2 regions of the Shewanella goraebulensis genome follow, and region 2 is predicted to be linked to the other one. Evidence: riboswitches for the same ligand, from Rfam matches in the RefSeq annotation. Region 2 holds a riboswitch; the other holds the start of a gene.
What was found. A riboswitch is a leader RNA that binds a small molecule or an ion and turns the genes downstream of it on or off. The one in region 2 is predicted to bind thiamine pyrophosphate.

Region 1: linked by a shared signal. The riboswitch ahead of thiC (phosphomethylpyrimidine synthase ThiC) and the one ahead of QPX86_RS11825 (TonB-dependent receptor) in region 2 are both predicted to bind thiamine pyrophosphate.

The regions. Positions count from the first base shown of each region.
Region 1 is NZ_CP126972.1:2,656,611-2,661,051, forward strand. Features, by position in the region: gene thiE (thiamine phosphate synthase) at 1-700, opposite strand, end outside; gene thiC (phosphomethylpyrimidine synthase ThiC) at 703-2,751, opposite strand; TPP riboswitch at 2,992-3,090, opposite strand; gene QPX86_RS11200 (hypothetical protein) at 3,305-4,441, opposite strand, start outside.
Region 2 is NZ_CP126972.1:2,807,170-2,811,610, reverse strand. Features, by position in the region: gene hinT (purine nucleoside phosphoramidase) at 203-559, shown strand; gene QPX86_RS11835 (PaaI family thioesterase) at 570-1,580, shown strand; gene QPX86_RS11830 (YcfL family protein) at 1,717-2,106, shown strand; TPP riboswitch at 2,254-2,365, shown strand; gene QPX86_RS11825 (TonB-dependent receptor) at 2,480-4,441, shown strand, end outside.

The DNA of each region.
Region 1 (4,441 bases), 150 kb from region 2:
TAGTTCCAATACGTTTTGATGATAGCCAAAAGCTTTGATATTGATGTGATTCGCTGACACCTAAAACCTGCTGACAAACAAATAAGTCACTGGCTGTATCTCCTTGCCATTGCTGGGCATCACCGCCTTTTGCAAGAAGATTACATTTTAAATCTATATTTAGAAACGAAGCAGCATCATAAAAACTCGCTTTACCTAAATCGATTTTTACAGCTGATTTTGGTACTAACCTAAACAACTCTTGAGCATTGGGCGTCAATAAAGTGATCAAACCTTTAAAAGCGCTGAAATCCAGTTCAGCTTGTCGATTTAAACCATCTCCACAACTGGCAACCATTACAGGATCGACAATCACAGGCACGATTTTGTTGGCAATATCTTTGCTTCTAAACGATTTGAGCCACTTAGCAATAACATTCAGCTGTTGTTGATTGGCAATCAGTCCAATTTTTATTGCTGCAGGTGTTAAATCAGCTTCAAGCACATTTAACTGAGCGATTAACATGGCATCTGATACTGGTTCAACCAAGTTCACTTCCACAGAGTTTTGGGCAGTCAGTGTAGTAATAACACTGCAGCCAAAACAGCCTAAGTCGTTCATCGTTGCTAAATCTGTTTGAATACCTGCGCCGCCACCACTGTCTGAACCCGCAATGGTCCAGACAATAGGTTTCTTAATATTTTGCATCAGTTGAGACATACTTAGCCCTCAACGTCTTCAAGTTCAGGGGTCTTGTTTGCCGTTGTAGCATCTTGTGCAGTTTTAGCGCTCTTCTGATTATCAGTAACAGAATGATATATTGCTGAACCTGTCGCTTTGAACTCGGCTGATTTTTGCGCCATTGCCGCATTTACATCAAGCTCGATACTACTCTCTTTCGTTGCTTGGAACTCATTTGCGTCAACAATCGAAATTGTCTGCTCAACACCTGTCGAAAATGCCTGCTTTTCTTGTTTAGCGGCATACTCACGAACTTCCTGTGTAATTTTCATTGAACAAAATTTAGGGCCACACATTGAGCAAAAATGGGCTACTTTGGCAGATTCTTGCGGCAATGATTCATCATGATATGCACGGGCGGTATCGGGGTCTAAACCAAGGTTATATTGATCTTCCCAGCGGAATTCAAAACGAGCTTTTGACAATGCGTTATCACGTATTTGTGCAGCTGGATGGCCTTTTGCGACATCTGCGGCATGGGCTGCAATTTTATAGGCAATTAACCCCTGTTTAACATCTTCTTTGTTTGGTAAGCCAAGATGTTCTTTAGGGGTGACATAGCACAGCATTGCGACACCATACCAGGCCATTTGGGCTGCACCTATGCCAGAGGTAAAGTGATCATAACCAGGTGCGATATCCGTTGTTTGTGGCCCTAAGGTATAAAAAGGTGCTTCATCGCAGTGGGCTAACTGCTTTTCCATATTGACTTTAATGAGTTGCATTGGCACATGACCAGGTCCTTCGATAATGGTTTGCACATCGTATTCCCATGCCACTTTTACCAACTCACCTAAGGTCTCAAGTTCTGCAAATTGTGCTTCGTCATTGGCATCTGCAATGCTACCTGGACGCATTCCGTCACCAAGCGACAAAGATACATCATAAGCCGCGCAGATTTCACAGATCTCTTTAAAATTTTCATACAAAAAACTTTCTTTGTGGTGACTCAAACACCACTTAGCCATTATGGAACCGCCACGAGAAACAATACCCGTTAAGCGTTTTGCCGTCATTGGGACATAACGCAGTAACACCCCAGCATGAATAGTGAAATAATCAACGCCTTGTTCAGCCTGCTCAATCAAGGTATCGCGAAACACTTCCCAATTAAGGTCTTCAGCAACACCATTCACTTTTTCTAACGCTTGATAAATTGGCACAGTACCAATTGGTACTGGTGAATTCCTGATTATCCATTCACGAGTTTCATGGATATAACGACCTGTAGAGAGATCCATTACCGTATCGGCGCCCCACCGCGTTGACCACACCAGCTTTTCAACTTCTTCTTCTATCGATGAAGTCACGGCTGAGTTACCGATATTGGCATTCACTTTAACTAAAAAGTTACGTCCAATAATCATAGGTTCAGCTTCTGGATGATTGATGTTGAGCGGAATAATCGCACGGCCGCGAGCCACTTCGTCACGGACAAACTCTGCGGTAATTGGCTGCCCGATCACTGCGCCAAATGCTTCTCCAGTAGCTTTTTGAGTTAGTATTTCATCTGTTACTTGCTCTCTTGCCATATTTTCACGTATGGCAATATATTCCATTTCAGGCGTGATGATCCCCTGGCGAGCATAGTGCATTTGGGTTACACACTTCCCTGTTTTAGCGCGTCTTGGCGGTACTAATGCTTCAAATCGTAAATGATCTAAACCATCATCAGCTAAACGTTGCTGGGTAAAGTCTGAGCTCACTCCTGCAAGTTGCTCTGTATCTTCACGTTCATCAATCCAACTTTCGCGGAATTTGTTTAAGCCTAAGCGGACGTTAATTTCAGCATCGGGATCAGAATATGCCCCAGCGCAATCGTAAACCTTAATGGGTGGATTACCCTGGGTAACAGGAGCGTCATCAGTGCCACCTAAAATAGTGTTTGTTTGATGAATTTGGCGCATACCCACGAATAAATCTTCGCGGGAACCGGTAAGATAAATTTTTTCAGAATTTGGATGTTGTAGTGGCTTTAATGTATCAATAAAAGCTTGGGCTTGTTCACGGGTTTGGCGACGATTTGACATTAGCAACCTCAAAATTAATTAAAAAGAGTTGCTTGCCTGGAGAGGTTTGTTGATGACGAGCGAGTTATAAATAACCCTGTAATTTGCTTTAATAAAGTTTCAAATAAACCTCTCGTAAGAAGCCTATATAACTTTACGCAATGTAAAACTCTAGCTGCTGACGGCATAAATTTAATGTTCGTCAAAACACACCAAATAATTTTACACTTTCAAAAAATCTGAAAACAGAAAGAAGAAATAGCAAATTAACTGCTTGTTTCCTTCGCAGGTTTTAACCTGATCAGGTTCAACGGATCCCGAATAAACGGTCTCAGCCATAAGGCACTCCGACAAGATGTCGTGCAGTATACTCAGCATACGAATTAAATTACAAGTGAATTACATTCAATTTCAACAATACAGCAATGATATTAATTCATCCCCCAAACCTTTGATAAAATTGAAATTGATTTAAATATGAAACAATAAAAAGACTAATCAATGAATTTATACCTAAGTAAAACACCATAAAAATAAACTCATTTATAAAGCACCAACAAGTGGCGTACAAAAATTACGGTAGTTGTACTTTCGATAACCTATTTTGAATTGCTCTATTTAGCGCCTTTTTCATTCGCGCACTATCACAGGGTTCAGCAAACCCTAAACCTTCTGCATGAGGGTTAATTTGTGTCGGCAGTGGCACAATCCGATAGCAAGTATCACCATGTTTCATTATACGATTAGGGTCTAAGCGATGGTCGAGAGTTGTGGCTTGTCGCTTGTCTTCTATTTCTATGATTTCAATATTAAACATTTCAGGCGTCAGCTCACTCAAACTGGCTCCATCACCAGAGGTGGCTCTGCGCGCTTGTTGAGAAACCAACGTTTGTAACGCTTGCTGGTTTAAGTTTTGCAAAACATTACTTGTCGCTGAATTCAAAACATTAAATTGTGAGTCACTTAATTCATTTTTATTGAACAGGTGCGAATGGACAGCCTCATCCTTCGGCTCCTGCAGATACATGCTGTCGACACTGCTCCAATTAAATTCAGTATCTAGTTTACTGGGAGCAGTATTTATCGTTTTATCATTTATAGGTTCGACATTTGATAGTTCGTCTACAGTGACTTTTTCGATTATAACTTCTTCAATAGGAGCTGCAGGTAATGGTGCTTGCTCAATAACTTGTTCTAATGCTACTGGCTTCACTTCAGTATCTAGCGGTATATTTTCTAGTGCCTTTATTGCCGCTATTGTAGTGGCAGAGTCGGAATTGACTTCAGCTGACGGCTCTGATGTTTCTGCAGGAGTCTTTTGTGGAGTCTGCTCTGGGGTGATTTTATGTTTAGTTGCTTGAGAAATTGCCGCTAACTGTTCTGCAGAAATGAAATAAGCATTTATTTCATTATTCTCTAATTGTGATTGTATTGAACTGTCTATTTTGTCTTCTTGTCTAGCTTTAGCTATTTCGACAAACACATCAACGGTTTGCTCAGCCAATAACAATAGTAATAAGAAACCAGCGACATGAATGATGGTCACAAATATCACGCTTGGTGACAGTATCTGTTTTAATCTTGTGGCTAAATAGTGGTTTTCAGCAAGTGCAGTTGTCTCCCTAGCAGAATCAATTGACTCGGCACGCAAACTTGGAATGGATAGAGTAATATCTGCACAGTTAAGGTTTTTGAGGTTTGAAAATGCTAG
Region 2 (4,441 bases):
GTTGCTAAAAAGAAATGCGAGCTAGAAGAATCTTAATGCTGCCAAAATCACTCACAATGTGCAAATGCTGATGTACAAATCTTCTAAATCTAAAAGGAGTATTTACTGGAGTGACAAAGGCGGTAGTTGATACTATAAGATAACCTAGTTTGTAGATCCCGTAACAGGCTTCACCCTACATAAACGATAAGGATGATTACCCATGGCCGAAGAAACCATTTTTAGTAAAATTATTCGCCGCGAAATTCCTGCGGATATTTTATTCCAAGACGAGCTAGTCACTGCGTTTCGTGATATTTCACCTCAAGCACCGACTCACATTTTAATTATTCCGAATCATCTTATTCCGACTGCTAATGATATTAAAGCTTCAGATGAACTTGCGTTAGGTCGCATGATGTCAGTTGCAGCTAAATTAGCTGATGAGGCTGGTATCGCTGAAGATGGTTATCGTTTAATTATGAATTGTAATAAACATGGTGGCCAAGAGGTTTATCATATTCACATGCATTTGGTAGGCGGAAAACCATTGGGTTCTATGCTAAATCACGCAGGATAAATTGAGCGAAATGAAAATAAACAGTGATTTTTTTCCGCTAACAGAAGTGGCAACCCGCTTTGTTAATCAATTAGCGCAGTGCCGCAGATTGAATATCAGTGTGCTTGAAGCCAGTGAACATCATGTGTTACTTGAACTGCCATATAGCCAGGATATTATTGGCGACCCAGATACTGGTGTTATCCATGGCGGGGTAGTGACTACGCTAATCGACACTGCATCTGGGACTTCGGTTGTGAGTGCGATTTTAGCTAAATATGAGTCTTTAGAGATATCACCAACACTGGATTTGCGTGTCGACTATATGAAGCCAGCTGAACCCGATAAGCCGCTATATGCCATTGCGGAGTGTTATCGTTTATCTGCCAATGTAGCATTCACTAGGGCGATTGCTTATCAAGACAGTGTTGATGACCCTATTGCTCACGCCGTGGGTTCATTTATGCGTATTAGTCCTGAAATGGTAGGTGAAGAATTCCGTCAAGCATTAATGGGCGAGTCAAAAAATACTGTAGAGTCAAGCAAAAGTAATGTTGAGACTCGAGAGTCAGTTACGCCAATTGCGGATGCTTTTGCGGCGGATGATTTAAATGTTCATGATATTGTTAAACGTGCCATCGACTTGAACGATTATAGTTATTTATTAGCTAAAGTGCCGTATACACAGTTTATCGGCATGAGTGTTAATCGTTTCGGTGATGAAATGGTGTTTAAATTACCGCAAAAAGACGACAATATTGGCAACCCGATTTTACCCGCTATTCATGGTGGTGTGATTGCAGGCTTTATGGAAATGTCGGCAATTGTGCAACTAATGGTGTTTATGCAAGCGAAGAAAGTGCCTAAAATTATTGACTTTTCAATTGATTATTTAAGGGCTGGTTTACACCAAGATACCTTCGCTGAGTGCAAAATCACCCGTCAAGGTCGCAGAGTCGCTCATGTTACAATCAATTGTTGGCAAACAAATAGAAAGCAATTAATTGCCACCGCTAGAGCGCACTTTTTATTAGACCAATAGGCTTTTGTCTATTCTGTAGAATAGTAAATAATGTAAGCCGCTTAGTATTAGCCGCTTATTATAAGCTACCTAATATAAGTCATTTATTAACAGTCAGTTTCAACCCAATTGGGTTAAGTTATCAAGAGGATGCATGATGAAATTTTCAATAGTTGTCGTAACATTAGTATTAATGATGTCAGCTTGTGCGAATCACACCGCAGGTGTATCAGCAGGTTCCAATGGCGAAACTCGGGTTGATAATTACTCATTTGGTCAAGAAGTTACTGTCGAACAAGTTAACGTGCGTACTCAAGGTGATTTATTACAAGGTTCGGCGTTAATTCTAAGTAAGGTTGGCACCGATTTACGTCTGCAATATAAATTTACTTGGTATGATGCTGGAGGATTTACCATTGAAGATGAAGCTACAAGCTGGAAGTCTCTGAAACTTCATGGCAAACAACAAATGCAAGTAACCGCAGTCGCACCGAATGCCTCAGCCACACGATTTGATGTTTATGTGCGCAAAGCCTTTTCCAATTAAGCGTCAACATTTTTAAAAAGCACCCTTATTTGGGTGTTTTTTTATACCTAAATTTCATGGTTTTTGGGGTGATGCAAATTTGTACTTAAATAGTTAATGAAAAGTTCTCAGTAACAGTGTCGTACTTATGTCTAATCGTTTATAATCCGCCTCGCCAAGGGGTGTTAGCTCGAAAAAGAGTTAACTGAGATGTTTTATGACAAACCCTTAGAACCTGATCCGGCTAATACCGGCGTAGGAATAGGCTGCATTTTTTAAGACATCATTTTTGAACTAGCGCTGAGGCAGTAAAGCGAACTCGACCATTTTGTCACAGATGCACATCACTCATTCACTATGCTTGCCGGATCTCAAAATTATTATTTGAGGTCCTATGTCTTTATTTAAACCTAAATCGCCTGTTGCGATTGCCATTCTCGCCGCTTTATCGACTTCTGCTGTTGCACAAACTGAAGATATTGAGCGCGCAGCGCCAAATGCAGAAAAGATGGAAGTCATTGTTGTTAATGCTGATTTCAGTAATATCGAGCTTGAAAAAGCGCCTTCTAGTGTGACGGTAATCGACAGTCAGCAATTACAAGACGAAGGGGCGCAGCATTTTGAAGATGTGTTGAATTCAATAGCCAACTTTAACTGGTCAGGTGGTAGTTCACGTCCAAAATATTTCCAAATTCGTGGTGTGGGTGAGCAAGAAGAATATCAAGGCGCACCTAACTCATCAGTTGGCTTTATCGTTGATGATATTGATTTATCAGGTATCGGCATGGTTTCAAGCATGTACGATATGCAACAAGTAGAAGTGCTGCGTGGGCCGCAAGGGACTCAATACGGTGCTAATGCTTTAGCGGGTTTAATTTATTTGAAAAGTAATGACCCAACGGATGTATTTGAACATGGTGCACAAGTATCAATGGGGGACGATGATTTACAAACCTTCTCTGGTTTCAGCTCAGGTCCCTTATCTGACTCTGGTAAATTGTTGTACCGCGTATCGTTAGAGCAGCATTCTCAAAATGGTTACCGTGATAATACCTATCTGGAGCGTGAAGACACAAACGCCCGTGACGAGTTTACCGCTAGAGCAAAACTGCGCTGGTATGCAACCGATGACGTGCAGCTTGATTTAACCTTATTACACGCCAATTTTGATAACGGCTATGATGCTTGGACATTAGATAATAATGGTTTTGAAACCATTACGGACAAGCCTGGAGTTGATAGTCAAAAAACCACTGGCGTTGGCCTAAAAGCGATTTTTACTCAGTTTGAAAAATTTGAACTGACTTCGTTGACCTCATTTGCGCAAACTGACCATCACCATAATTATGATGGTGATTGGGCTAACCCTGAGTACTGGGCTTCAAAAGAATGTACTGCTTATGATGATAACTGGGTAGAGATTGGCACAGAGCCATGTGTTTACGATTACACATGGGATAAGCAAGGCGACCGCAAAACCATTTCACAAGAGTTCCGTATTAGCTCGAACGAAGCAGGCCGAATTTTTAACGATTCTACGGACTGGTTATTGGGTTTATATGGCATGAACCTAAAAGAAGATAACGATTTATACTCTGAATACAATGGCTGGCCTGATGAAGTCTTGCAATCAGAATATGAAGCCACCAACTATGCCATTTTTGCTCAAACCGATACTCAATTTGGTGATGGTTACGTATTTTCTGCAGGGGTACGTTTAGAACGTCGTGTAAGTGAGTATTCGGACAGTAATGGTGACGAGTTCGATCCTACAGAAAATATGTGGGGCGGGCATTTAGCGATTTCTAAAAGCTTAAATCAAGATCATAACGCTTACTTTAGAATCGCTCGTGGTTACAAAGCGGGTGGCTTTAATATGACCTTACCACCTGAACTTGCCGACAAAAAAGAATTTGATACAGAAATTCTATACAACTATGAACTAGGCCTTAAATCATCATGGCTAGATGGCGCAGTGGCGACCAATATGGCGTTATTTTATATGGACCGTCAAAACCAACAAGTATCGGCATCACAACAAGATCCTGACGATCAGCAACGCTTCATTTTATACACTGAAAACGCTGGTAGTGCCAAAAACTATGGCGCAGAAGCTGACTTTAAATACTATGCCACTGATAATATTGAATTTTACGGCAGTGTAGGTTGGTTAGAAACAGAATACGGTGATTATCAATACAATGATAAATACGGCAACGTTATAGATTTAACGGGGCGCGACCAGGCTCATGCGCCTAATTTCACTTACAGTGCTGGTATGAGTTATGTCAGTGACTCAGGCTGGTTCACCAACTTAAATGCGAGTGGTAAAAGTGACTTCTATTACTCTGATAGC